DNA from 2 places in the Lysinibacillus sp. FSL M8-0134 genome. Region 2 is predicted to be linked to the other one. Evidence: riboswitches for the same ligand, from Rfam matches in the RefSeq annotation. Region 2 holds a riboswitch; the other holds the start of a gene.
The links. Region 2 has a riboswitch for S-adenosylmethionine ahead of MKY49_RS01810 (O-acetylhomoserine aminocarboxypropyltransferase/cysteine synthase family protein). Riboswitches for the same ligand answer to the same signal wherever they lie in the genome.
Positions count from the first base shown of each region.

Region 1: linked by a shared signal. The riboswitch ahead of metA (homoserine O-acetyltransferase MetA) and the one ahead of MKY49_RS01810 (O-acetylhomoserine aminocarboxypropyltransferase/cysteine synthase family protein) in region 2 are both predicted to bind S-adenosylmethionine.

Region 1 is NZ_JBBPAJ010000001.1:2,311,979-2,315,195, reverse strand. Features, by position in the region: gene MKY49_RS11760 (TrmB family transcriptional regulator) at 1-332, shown strand, start outside; gene MKY49_RS11755 (hypothetical protein) at 393-737, shown strand; gene MKY49_RS11750 (nucleotide excision repair endonuclease) at 791-1,162, opposite strand; SAM riboswitch class I at 1,367-1,476, shown strand; gene metA (homoserine O-acetyltransferase MetA) at 1,576-2,511, shown strand; gene MKY49_RS11740 (GerAB/ArcD/ProY family transporter) at 2,552-3,217, opposite strand, start outside.
Region 2 is NZ_JBBPAJ010000001.1:326,820-330,036, reverse strand. Features, by position in the region: gene MKY49_RS01810 (O-acetylhomoserine aminocarboxypropyltransferase/cysteine synthase family protein) at 192-1,493, opposite strand; SAM riboswitch class I at 1,610-1,723, opposite strand; gene MKY49_RS01805 (glycerol-3-phosphate acyltransferase) at 1,879-2,511, shown strand; gene chrR (class II chromate reductase ChrR) at 2,627-3,217, shown strand, end outside.

The DNA of each region.
Region 1 (3,217 bases), 2.0 Mb from region 2:
TTCAAGAAGTGTCACAGCGTATTCCTGTGCATGGCATTACACTGTATGTAGACGAACACTTAGCGACTATTGACCGCCATAGGGCCACACACTATACGAAAAAAACGTCTACTCCACATTGGTTTATTTTATCGGTAGATGGTCAGGAAATGATTTATGGTCACTCGCCATCCGCGCAAGAAACCGCCTTCATCACTAATGACCCTGTCCATATCTATTTGTTAGAGGATTATATTTGGCATGATGTCCTTATCAATAGACTAGTAAAACGCGATGATCAGGAGCTTGAGGATTGGATTGCGAAAGAGCGAAAAGGTTTTTTCTTAGAATAAAGATGAGAAAAGGGGAGCATTCTGAATAAATTAGTGTTGCTAGGTTTAGGGTGTCTACTAATGTTAGCAGCATGTAATGCTACGCCACCTACCACTCCACTCAGCATTCGTGAACTACCTATCGTCCCAGAACATGTGCAGAAAAACATCGTTTCTCAGGACAATATTCAATTATTGTATGAAGATGACGCGACGTATTATCTCGTCTATTATTCAAAGGGGAATGTACTAGCAAGTATCGAAGTAGGGGAAAATAGACTTATCATTCATCTTAATGAAGGCAGCGAGCAACGAAAAGAGGCCCAACCATATGTTTTTAAAATATCGAAAAGCCCTGAACAGAACCTTATTGAGGTCTTCATCAACAAGCAAAACACACCCATCGATCGTATGACCATCCTGTGAAAAAAGAAACCGAAATCTCACTTTGATGAGATTTCGGCTTTTTGTAATTTGTCTTAATAAAAGACTTTATCAACATTGTATTTGGAGCGGAAAGTATTAATGGCATATGTTTCGTAAATTTCACGTTCCATTGGATCTTCTACTTCATAGACTTCAATTTTGAACACTTCATCACGGTGGTTTTTCATCGGTGATACATTATCCTCAAAGTGCTTTTTAATACGTTGACGGATTTTACGAGCTTTCCCAACGAATAATAGCTCATTCTTGTCATTATAGAATAAGAAAATGCCGCCTTTATCACGTGTGATTTTATGGAAATCAATAAAGCCAAAATAAGGTGTGATTGGCACATCACCTGGTTTTACTTCTTGTTCGCGTTGACGGATAACTACATCTGGTTTTGGAAATTCAATTTTAATCAAACTATTCACGTTCCTCTCTCTTACTAAAGCTATATGGTAACATAAATACGGCATGTTTACCATAAATTTTAAATATCGAAAAGCCACTAACAGCAAGCTTAGTGTACTTCAAATGGACAAAGAACATGCATAGCGAATCACAAAATATTCTATGAATTATTGATATTCTAACTAGTTCATGTTACAATTCAAGGTAATTAAATAATCTTATCAAGAGAAGCTGAGGGATATGGCCCTATGACGCTTCAGCAACCTCTAACATGTGTTAGAAAGGTGCTAATTCCAACAAAGGATATTCCTTTGAGAGATAAGAGTGGACGTGAAAAAAATCCTTCTCATTCTATCTCGTATGGAATGAGGGGGATTTTTTAATTTTTAGAAAAAGAGAGCGAAAACAGAGAGGGGAACGCAAGATGCCAATTAATATTCCGAAAAATTTACCAGCTGGAGAACATTTACGTGAGGAAAAAATCTTCGTGATGGAAGAGGATCGTGCGAAAACACAGCAAATTCGTCCGTTAAATATATTAATTTTAAATTTAATGCCGGAAAAAGAAAAAACAGAACTCCAATTATTACGGTTATTAGGGAATACACCGTTACAGGTCAATATTACGTTTTTAAACACTGCCACACATGAATCAAAAAATGTTAGTAAATCTCATTTACAGCTATTTTATACGACATTCAACCAAATTCGTCATCGACGCTATGATGGCATGATTATTACAGGGGCGCCAGTAGAAAAATTGGCTTTTGAAGAGGTCAACTATTGGCAAGAAATTTCAGAAATTATGGATTGGTCCAAAGAGAATGTGACATCCGTATTACATATTTGTTGGGGAGCACAGGCTGCTTTGTATCACCACTATGGAATTGGAAAGATAGAGCTTTCAGCTAAATGTTCTGGTGTCTATTCCCATGTCATTACCGATTTAACGGTAGATTTAGTGCGGGGCTTTAGTGATTTATTTACCGCTCCTCATTCTCGCCATACGTCTGTGTCAATTGACGATGTACGCAATCATCCAGACTTACGCTTATTATCTTATTCGGAGGATGCAGGGGTATTTATCGTACAATCAAAAGATAATAAAAACATTATGATTACAGGTCACCTGGAATATGATGCAACAACACTAGCCGATGAATACAGTCGTGATGTGGCTAAGGGCCTTGATATCGCCGTTCCCGTAAACTACTTTCCAAACGATGATCCAACTAAAGAGCCTATTAATACATGGCGTGCCCACACCCATTTATTATTCTCGAACTGGTTGAACTACTATGTATACCAAGAAACACCATATGAATGGGATTTTGTTGACGAAATTGAGTATCATATTTAATTCAAATAAAAAGTCTAATTTCTTGCTAATTTAAAAGAAATTAGACTTTTTGATTGTCATTGCTTGTTTCTGCTTTGGGCATTTCGCTCGTTTCAGCTTTCGCTTTGCGATTGCGAATAATCGCCACAATCAGTAAAAGGATCGGTAATAGAATGGTGATGAAAAAAGAAAAGATTGGCCAAATTTCATTATTATATTTGTTCGAATGGACAATGTTTGGGTGAACTATTTGAGAAAGCCCAATAACAATTAGTCCCATCGGTATAATGAGAGGCCGATGATCCTTGATTTTTAAAATCTGGGCAAGGCCGACAACGGTCGTATAGAAATACATAAAAGTTCGAATATAAATGGATGAGATCCACATAAAGGCCATTATAATCTCAATCCGCTGCAAAAAATTCCCTATCGATATTCTTTGTGCTAAGGCATAGCTTGGAAAGGTTCTAGAAGCCGTATTTTCAGGACCTAGTACAAGAATTGATAGCACAATCAATGTCACTAAAACAAATCCACCTAAGATGGTCCCAATATAAAACCCTTTCTGCGCGGATTGCTGTACATTAACCGCAGCAGGGTAAAGCATTAATAACACAATTAATGGAAAGGAAAAAATACTCATAAAACGAATAATACTATAAAACATTGATGATTTTGTTGCCTCGAGTACAGGTTGAATATTTTCAAACGTAATCTGAGGGGTAAT
Region 2 (3,217 bases):
CCCTAGTATATAACAAGGATTTAACTAAGTCAACAATACATATAAAAATACTTGGTATTATTTTTCAAAAGGTTCTGATAATCAACAGAGACTTTACTCGACTGATGTAGTAACGTTAGAAGTATTACCAAATGAGGCAAATCGAATGAGAAAATACGTAAACGCTACAACATTCTCCCTTATGTTTTTACTTAAGCTTTTACTGTTTGTTCAGTTGCTGTTGCCTGCGTAATCGCTTGTTCTAGATCTGCAATAATGTCCTCTACTGCCTCTAAACCGATGGATAAGCGAATAAGCGATTCGGTTACTCCAGCTTGAACTAATTCATCTGCTGAGAGCTGTTGATGTGTAGTTGAGGCAGGATGAATAATTAATGACTTGGCATCTCCTACATTTGCTACATGTGAAAATAACTTCACGCTATCAATAAGCTTTCGTCCGGCTTCACGTCCACCTTTAATGCCAAATGTGAGCACTGAACCGAAGCCATTTCTTAAATATTTTTTCGCTAAATCATGTGTTGGGAAATCTTCTAAGCCATTATAATTTACATACTCCACAGATGGGTGGTTCTGTAAATATTCAGCCACTGCCAATGCATTTTCATTGTGTTTAGGGATACGCAAATGAAGCGTTTCTAAACCTTGTAACAAATTAAAGGCTGCGTCTGCGCTCAATGTTGGACCAAAATCACGTAATAGCTGTACGCGTAGCTTCGTAGCAAAAGCTGCTGAAGCCGTATCAATGCCGTAGCGTAAGCCATGGTAAGAAGCATCTGGCTCAGTAAAACCAGGAAAACGTCCGCTAGTCCAATCAAACTTACCAGCATCTACCACTACTCCACCTAAAGTTGTACCATGACCACCTATCCATTTAGTGGCTGAATGAACAACAACATCTGCACCATATTCAATAGGTGTTGAGCCATACGGAGAAGCAAACGTACTATCAATAATTAATGGTAAGCCATTCTCATGTGCAATTTTAGCTACCGCTTCAATATCTAAAACCTTTAAGCTTGGATTACCATAAACTTCAGCAAAAATAGCTTTTGTTTTATCGGTAATTGCAGCCTTAAAATTGTCTGGGTTTGTTTCATCTACAAAAATTGTATTAATACCGTAGTTTGGTAGTGTGTTAGCAAATAAATTATAAGTACCGCCATATAAAGAACTAGCTGCTACAATTTCATCACCAGCTCCAGCTAGGTTTAAAATGGAAAATGCGATAGCCGCTGCACCAGATGAAAGTGCTACTGCTGCTGTTCCACCTTCCAATAAAGCCACACGTTTTTCAAAAACATCAACAGTTGGATTTGTAATGCGTGTGTAAATGTTCCCTGCTTCTTCTAAGGCAAAAAGACGTTGCGCATGAGCAGTGTCTTTAAAAACGAATGCCGTTGAGCGATAGATGGGAACAGTTCGAGATCCTGTCACTGGGTCTGGTTCTTGACCACCATGTAACAACAATGTTTCTGGTTTAAAATTTGTCATTGTGTACCTCCAAATGGTTATTTTTTTACGATGGCACCGGAGATGAGGAGGATTTTTCTGTAGAAAACAAAAACCCTCTTCAGCTAAGAAGAGGGTTGCGGTTGCAAGTTTTCCTCCCCTTATCTGCCAGATCCAAGTAAGAATCTGTAGGAATTAGCACCTTAGTAAGTTCATCACTTACTGGTTGCCGGGCATCATAGGGCCTATCCCTCCGCCGCTCTTGATAAGAGTATGAGATTCAATTTCCATCGTTGTTACACAGTATAAACATAGAGTTTTTTTCTGTCAACATGTAAATTTTATTTTTTCCGAAACTTCTGTCTGCTCTTTTACGTACTATGAACGCATACACTATTTTAGAAAAAATTTTGAAGGGAGTATTTTTATGGTAAAAGCCGTGATTATTTTTCTCTTAGTTGGATATTTAATTGGCTGTATTCACGGCTCTAAAGTGGCACAATTTTTATCTGGGGTTGATTTAAAAAAAGCTGGCCATGGTAATGCTGGTGCATCCAATGCTACACTTTCCCTAGGTTGGAAATATGGCGTTTTAGTAGCTCTCATCGATATTGGTAAAGGTGTTGTAGCCATTATCGGCGCACACATTTATTTAGCAGATGCTATACATTTAACCGAAGGACAAATATGGCTTTTAACTTACATGATGGCTGCAGGGGTTATTTTAGGTCATAATTTCCCATTTTATATGGGCTTTAATGGTGGAAAAGGTACTGCTTCCATTATTGGCATTTTACTTGCTGTTGATTGGAAAATAGGTTTATTTGCACTTATTCTATTTGTCATTTTATCTTTGGCAACAAACTATTTAATTGTTGGAGTACTTGAGTTTTATCTCGTTTTTTGTACAGCAACTTATTTATGGATTCCTGGAATCGGTCCTACTGTTATTGCTGTCCTTCTATTTGGCATAGCGATTATTTTGCACATTGAAAATATTAAACGATTAGTAAATGGCACAGAGCCAAAAGTCACATCTGCATTTAAGAAAAAGAAATAAAGTTTTACATTTACAAACTATTTAAATATAACTACAAATCCCTCTTTATTCGATTTTGACAACAAAGCGTGCTATGCTCATGATATAGATAAGACACAAAGGAGAGAATATTTAAATGGTTAAAGAATTATTACGCAACCATTCCTCGGTTCGTATTTATGATGGCAATCCGATTTCAAGAGAAATCATCGAGGATTTAATTGCAACAGCACAAATGGCTGCCACATCACATTTTGTCCAAGCCTATAGTGTAATATGGGTAACAGATGCAGACAAAAAGGAGAAATTAGGATTACTCTCTGGTAACCCTCGTCAATATGAAACTTCTGGTGGTGCTTTTGTCTTTTGCGTTGACTTCAAGCGTCTTCAAATGGCTGGAAAACTAGAAGGTGTAGACATAGTTGCAGATTCTGCTGAAAATGTTCTAGTGGGTGTAGCTGATGTATCGTTGTTTGCACAGAACTTTGTGATCGCAGCAGAATCAATGGGGTATGGAATTTGCTATATTGGAGGGGTACGTAACAATCCTTCCGAAATAAGTGAATTATTTAATCTACCTGATCACGTTTTTCCTTTATTCGGCCTAACAATTGGCGTACCAGCACGACGCAATGAAGTCAAACCACGCTTACCTGTGTCTGCCGTATTACATGAAAACGGATACAATGTAGACAAGTATGATGAGCTTTTACCAGCTTATAATGAG